Regions from separate parts of the Variovorax sp. GW821-FHT09B01 genome, predicted to be linked through region 2. Evidence: riboswitches for the same ligand, from Rfam matches in the RefSeq annotation. Region 2 holds a riboswitch; the other holds the start of a gene.

Region 1 (3,375 bases), on a different contig from region 2:
GGCGCCTGCGCACGAAGTCGGCGTCTTCCGAAACGCGGGTCTCGACGACCTGCGTTTCGAGATGACCGCAAAAAGGGCATTTCATGCGGTCAGGGCTTCTTCTTCTTCTTCGAGGTCAGCGGTAGACCGGGAAGCGGCTGGTCAGCGCGTGAACCTTGGCGCGCACGGCGTCGATGTTCGCGGCATCGCGCGGGTTCTCGAGCACGTCGGCGATCAGGTTCGCGGTGATGCGGGCCTCTTCGTCCTTGAAGCCGCGCGTGGTCATGGCCGGCGTGCCGACACGCACGCCGCTGGTCACCATCGGCTTCTCGGGGTCGTTGGGGATCGCGTTCTTGTTGATGGTCATGTGGGCGCTGCCCAGCACGGCCTCGGCTTCCTTGCCGGTGATGCCCTTGGCGCGCAGGTCGACCAGCATCACGTGGCTTTCGGTGCGTCCGCTCACGATGCGCAGGCCGCGTTGCGTGAGCGTTTCGGCCACGATCTGGGCGTTCTTGACCACCTGTTGCTGGTAGGCCTTGAACTCGGGCGACAGCGCTTCCTTGAAGGCCACCGCCTTGGCGGCGATCACGTGCATCAGCGGGCCGCCTTGCAGGCCCGGGAAGATCGCGCTGTTGATCGCCTTCTCGTGCTGCGACTTCATCAGGATGATGCCGCCGCGCGGGCCGCGCAGGCTCTTGTGGGTGGTCGATGTCACGATGTCGGCGTGCGGCACCGGGTTCGGGTAGACGCCCGCGGCCACCAGGCCGGCGTAGTGGGCGATGTCGACCATGAAGATCGCGCCGACGTCCTTGGCCACCTTGGCGAAGCGCTCGAAATCGATGCGCAGCGAGTAGGCCGAGGCGCCCGCGATGATCAGCTTGGGCTGGTGCTCGTGCGCCTTGCGTTCCATCGCGTCGTAGTCGATGGCTTCGTTGGCGTCCAGGCCGTAGCTCACCACGTTGAACCACTTGCCGCTCATGTTGAGCGGCATGCCGTGGGTCAGGTGGCCGCCTTCGGCCAGGCTCATGCCCATGATGGTGTCGCCGGGCTTCAGGAAGGCCAGCAGCACGGCCTCGTTGGCCGAGGCGCCGCAATGGGGCTGCACGTTGGCCGCTTCGGCGCCGAAGATCTGCTTCACGCGGTCGATGGCCAGCTGCTCGGCCACGTCGACGTGCTCGCAGCCGCCGTAGTAGCGCTTGCCCGGGTAGCCCTCGGCGTACTTGTTGGTGAGCTGCGAGCCCTGCGCGGCCATGACGGCCGGCGAGGCGTAGTTCTCGCTCGCGATCAGCTCGATGTGGTGTTCCTGGCGCGCGTTTTCGGCCTGGATGGCAGCCCAGATTTCGGGATCGGTCTGTTCGACCAGGATGTTGCGTTGGTACATGGCAGTCCTTTGAAGACGAGGTCCTTGTTCTTCAACCAAACAAGGGCTGCCCAGGCGAACGGCTGATCGCCTGCGCGTCTGGAGCGACGTCGCAGGCGGTACGCTTCCCAGTGGTAGTCCACGTCAGCGCGGGTGCCTTGTCGGCACCGCGCCTATCGCCAGTCGCGTACCCGGTCGAGTGTAGCGGATCGGACCGGCCCGGCGGCGGGCGAAAGGAGATTCAGGACACGGCCGACAGCAGCGCCACCTTGGGCGGCGTGGGGCCGTTGGCCGGCTCGGTCGCCTCGTCGGGCTTGGCCGGGGCCACCACCGGCAGGGGCAGCGGCTGCGGGCGCAGCACCGGTGGCGTCGGCGCGAATGGCGAGGGCGCGCGGCCGCTGGCCACTTGCAGCAGGCGCTCGCGCTCGGCCATCACCTTGCCGGCATAGCCGCCGTCGTCCTCGAGGTTGGCCGCGCCCACGTAGTAGCGCAGGCCGCCTTCGAGCGAACCGGCGCGGGCGATGCATTCCTGCAGCACCTTCACGCCGACCCGCATGTTGGTCACGGGGTCGAAGGCGGTCAGCGTGCCGCCGGCCGGCTCGTACTTGTCGCCGTGCACGCGGGTCATGACCTGCATCAGCCCCTGCGCGCCGACCTGGCTCTGCGCGAACGGGTTGAAGCTGGACTCGACCGCCATGATCGCGAGGATCAGCGTCGGATCGAGCTTGGTGTGCTTGCCGATGTTGTAGGCCTCGGCCACGAGCACGCTCAGCGGCTCGGCCGCGACGCGGTACTTCTTGCTGAGCCAGTAAGCCACGGCGGCCTGCTGCTTGGGCAGGTCGCCGGGGCTCGCGGCCGTGGTGCGCTCGATCGCGGTCGGCTCGAGGTCGGTGGCTTCGGGCGCGGGTTTGCGCGACTGCAGCCAGCCCATGAGCTGTTCTTCGCCTTGATGGCGCAGGTCGGGCCGCGCCACGAGGGCGAGGACCGCGAACACGATGGCCAGGCCCAGCAGGGCGAAACCGTTGTGCGTGATTTCAAAAAAGCCGTCTGCCACATCGGACACGAAGGTCCTCAGCCCGCGGGCCGTGGCATCAAACGCCTTGTTCATCGCTCTTCCTTTCTGTGCGGCACCTGTCGCAGCGCCGGGAAGGGCGATGGGATGGAGGCAGCGGCGCTTGGATTGGTACCAATCAGATTCCGCGCTCAAGGGGGATAAGGTGCGCGGCCGTCTGATCAAGCCGGGGGGAGTCGGCAGCGGATACAGGGTGGTTCCGTCGCGTCGGGCGATCGGAGCAGGCGGGATTCTATCGTTGCTAAATACCCGGTCAAGCATAAGGAATTCGGTCTTAATTCTTAAAAGTGTCGAACAAATGTTTCAAATCCGTGTCCGGGACCGCATCCTTCTTAAGGGAAATCCCTTGAAAAATCGGGTTTGAAAAGCCGGGAAGGGGCGCCTAAGCTGAACAGGCCTGAGGTTTTCAGGTGCTTTCCGAAGCCAGGCAGTCACGGTGCAAGCCGCGGGCTCGAACGGCGGAGGATCCACGGCGGCAATCTCTTGCTGCCAGCACGACAGGAACCATCGACTTCCGGTCGAGCGAAACGATGGCAATGGGTCGTATGCCCGCCATCAAGCCCGGTGACATGACATTCGTCGCGTCACCGGGCTTTCTTGTTTCTGGCTTGCCGCCTGTTTGGGGCACACTCGCGCGAATGAATGCTGCCGCCTCGATACAAAGCTTAAGAAAGAACAAATGGTTGCGACGCGGGATCGTTGCACTGCTCGTGCTTCTGGGCCTTTGGGTCTTGGCCTGGCTGGCGGTGCCGCCGATCGCCAAGAGCCAGCTGCAGAAGATCGCGAGTGAGAAGCTGGGCCGCCAGGTCACGGTGGAGCGCATCGGCTTCAAGCCCTGGACCCTCGAGCTCACGCTCAACAACCTGCGCATCGCCACCGCCGACGGCAAGAACACCCAGGTCGCCGTGCGGCGCATCTATGCCGATGCCGAGCTGCAGTCGTTGTTCCGGCTCGCGCCCGTGAT
Region 2 (3,375 bases):
TGGGCCTGGTGTCGTTCGACGGTCCGTCGGAGCACCTGGCGCAGCTCGATGCCCTGTTCGGCATGGGCATCGCGCAGTTCAGCTACCGCGGCCCGGAGGACGCGCCGGCCTGCGTGGAGGCCCTGCGCGCCGCCGGCATCGAGGCCGTGGTGTCGCCCGGGCTGGTGGCCGACCTGGCCGAGCAGGCCGGCATCGCCAGCGTGCTGATGTACTCCGAGGACGCCGTGCGCCAGGCGCTGCAGGACGCCCTCCACCTGGCACGCCACGGCCATGCCGAGCGCGCGCGCCACGAGCGGCTCGGCACCATCCTCGGCCAGTTGCAGGACGGCGTGGTCGCGGTCGACCTGCGCCAGCGCATCGAGGCGCTGAACCCCGCCATGGCGCAGCTGCTCGGCGCTTCCGTGGCGGAGCTGGTCGGCCGCGCGCTGAGCGAGGTCGAGCCCGTGCTGGACCTCGGCGCCACCCTGCGCCTGGGCGAAGCCCCGGTCGAGGAGGTGCTGCAGATCGGCATGCGCACGCTGGTCGTGCGGCGCGCGCCCATCGTCGAGAGCGGCGAGGTCACCGGCGCGCTGCTGGTGTGCCGCGACCCGGCCGTGATCCAGCGCGCCGACCGCCACCTGCGCGCCAACCAGCGGCAACGCGGCGCGCCCACGCGCTACCGGCTCGAGGCCTTCGCGGGCGACAGCGCCGCGGCACGGCGCGTGCGCGAGCTGGCGCGGCAGTGCGCGGCCAGCGACGCCACCGTGCTCATCGTCGGCGAGAGCGGCACCGGCAAGGAACTGGTGGCCCAGGGCATCCACAGCGCGAGCCGGCGCGCCACCCAGCCCTTCCTGGCCGTGAACTGCGCGGCGCTGGGAGAGAGCCTGCTCGAAAGCGAACTGTTCGGCCACGAGGAAGGCGCCTTCACCGGTGCGCGGCGCGGCGGCAAGACCGGCCTGATCGAGGCCGCCCACACGGGCACCCTGTTCCTCGACGAGATCGGGGACATGCCCCTGGCGCTGCAGACCCGGTTGCTGCGCGTGCTGCAGGAGCGGGAGGTGCTGCGCGTGGGCGCCACCGCGGCGGTGCCGGTCGACCTGCGCGTGATCGCGGCCACCCATGCCGACCTGGCGGCCCAGGTGGAGCGAAGCCTGTTCCGGCGCGATCTGTACTACCGGCTCGCGGTGCTGCGCATCGAGACGCCACCGCTGCGCGAACGCGGCGCCGATATCGCGCCCCTGGCCGCGGGCCTGATGTCGCGCCGCGCGCCCGCGGCGGGTGTGCCCGCGGACCAGGCATCGGCCTGGCTCGCCGCCTTGCTGGAGCTGGCCGCGGGCTACGGCTGGCCCGGCAATGTGCGCGAACTGGAGAACCTCGTCGAACGCCTGCTGGCCTGCCACGGCTACCTGGCGCCCGAGGGCCGGCTGGACCGCGCCCGGCTGCTCGAGGTGTTCGCCGAATGCACGCAGGCGCGCCCGGCGCCCGCGCGCAATCGGCTGCTCAAGGGGGCGCGCACGGCCGCGGAGCGGCAACGGGTGCGCGAGGTGCTGCAGTCGGTCCAGGGAGATCAGGACCAGGCCTGCGCCATTCTCGGCATCAGCCGCTCGACGCTGTGGCGGCGGTTGCGCGACGAGGGGTCGAAGGCCTAGGCGGCCTTCCTCGAGAGGGGCCGCACGGCCGTTGTCCGATAATCGCGTCGCCGCGCAACTGGCGAACGGATGGAGCACCATCGGGGAACGCGGCCATCGTCACGCCGATCGCCTGGGCATGTCTGTCGTCTTTTCAGGAGTTCCGACGATGAGTGTCCGCATGCCCGCGCCGCACCGGCGCATCCTTTCGCTTCCCCGGCTTTCGCCCTTCCGCTCCGGAGGTGCGCGATGACCGCCCCGACGCCCTGCATCCTGCTCGACGGCAAGTCGGTCGCCACCACGAACGAGGAGGCGCTGCGACAGCGGGTCTTCGCATTGAAAGCGAGGAACGGCGAACGCACTCCCATCCTCGCGACCCTCCTGGTCGGCGACGATCCTTCGTCCGCGACCTACGTGCGGATGAAAGGCAATGCCTGCCGCCGCGTCGGCATGGATTCGCGCGTCGTGACGCTCGATGCGCGCGCGACGACCGCGGACGTGCTGCGTGAGATCGATGCACTGAACGCCGACGAACAGGTGCACGGCATCCTGCTGCAGCATCCCGTTCCCGCGCAGGTGGACGAGCGGCAGTGCTTCGACCGCATCGCCATCCGCAAGGACGTGGACGGCGTCACCAGCCACGGCTTCGGCCGGATGGCATTGGGCCAGCCCGCCTTCGGCTCGGCGACGCCCGCGGGCATCATGCGGCTGCTCGCGCACTACGGCATCGACGTCGCCGGCAAGCGCGCGGTGGTGGTCGGCCGCAGCCCGATCCTCGGCAAGCCGCTGGCGATGATGCTGCTGAACGCCGATGCGACGGTGACCGTGTGCCACTCGAAGACCGCGAACCTCGCCGACGAGGTGCGGCGCGCCGAGGTGATCGTCGGCGCCGTCGGCCGGCCGCGCTTCATCCGCGGCGACTGGATCCGCGACGGCGCCATCGTCATCGATGCCGGCTACCACGAGGGCGGCGTCGGCGACATCGGGACCGAGGGGCTGCTCGAGCGCTGCGCGGCACTCACGCCGGTGCCGGGCGGCGTGGGGCCGATGACGATCTCGACGCTGATCTCGCAGACGCTGGAGGCGGCGGAGCGCGTGGCCTAACCGTGGCGCTCGGCGCGCTCGTCCTGCGCGCCGCGAATGATCTGGTGCAGCGTTCGCAGCAGCACCTCCGGCTGCACCGGCTTGAACATCACGACCAGCCCGCTGGCATAGGCCGCGCGCACCCGCTCGGGATCGGTATCGCCCGTGACCAGGATCGTGGGCACGCGGCGGCCGGCGAGCCGGCGCAGTTCCGCGGTCGCCTCGATGCCGTCCTGCGGATCGGCGAGCCGGAAGTCGATGAGGAAGGCGTCGAAGCCGTCGGGCGTGGCGCGCACCTGCGCACTGGCATCGGCGAGCCGGCAGGTGATCTCGATGCGCTCGCAGTAGGGCGCGAGCCACATGCGCACCGCCTCGCCCACCGGCTGCTCGTCGTCGAGCAGCAGCACGCGCGGCGGCACCAGCGGCAGTTCGATGATGTCGGCCTGCGCGGTATCGGGCATGGCCGCGGGCGCGATGGGCAAGGCGGTGGGCACGGGCGGGCGGCGCGGCAGGTCGACCCAGAACACGCTGCCGTGGCCGAGCCGCGAGCGCACGCCGATCTCGCCGCCGAGCAGGTCCACCAGCCGCTTGACGATCGCCAGCCCGATGCCCAGGCCGCGCGCGACGTCGCGCTGCGGGTTGTCGACCTGGTAGAACTCGTCGAACACATGCGGCAGGTGCTCGG

The links. A riboswitch is a leader RNA that binds a small molecule or an ion and turns the genes downstream of it on or off. The one in region 2 is predicted to bind ZMP and ZTP.
Region 1: linked by a shared signal. The riboswitch ahead of glyA (serine hydroxymethyltransferase) and the one ahead of AC07RV_RS02905 (tetrahydrofolate dehydrogenase/cyclohydrolase catalytic domain-containing protein) in region 2 are both predicted to bind ZMP and ZTP.

What each region holds. Positions count from the first base shown of each region.
Region 1 covers NZ_JBWKPQ010000002.1:12,962-16,336, forward strand. The annotation lists gene nrdR (transcriptional regulator NrdR) at 1-85, opposite strand, end outside; gene glyA (serine hydroxymethyltransferase) at 116-1,360, opposite strand; ZMP/ZTP riboswitch at 1,402-1,536, opposite strand; gene AC07RV_RS07175 (lytic transglycosylase domain-containing protein) at 1,581-2,447, opposite strand; gene AC07RV_RS07180 (DUF748 domain-containing protein) at 3,050-3,375, shown strand, end outside.
Region 2 covers NZ_JBWKPQ010000001.1:685,401-688,775, reverse strand. The annotation lists gene prpR (propionate catabolism operon regulatory protein PrpR) at 1-1,628, shown strand, start outside; ZMP/ZTP riboswitch at 1,673-1,753, shown strand; gene AC07RV_RS02905 (tetrahydrofolate dehydrogenase/cyclohydrolase catalytic domain-containing protein) at 1,857-2,711, shown strand; gene AC07RV_RS02900 (hybrid sensor histidine kinase/response regulator) at 2,708-3,375, opposite strand, start outside.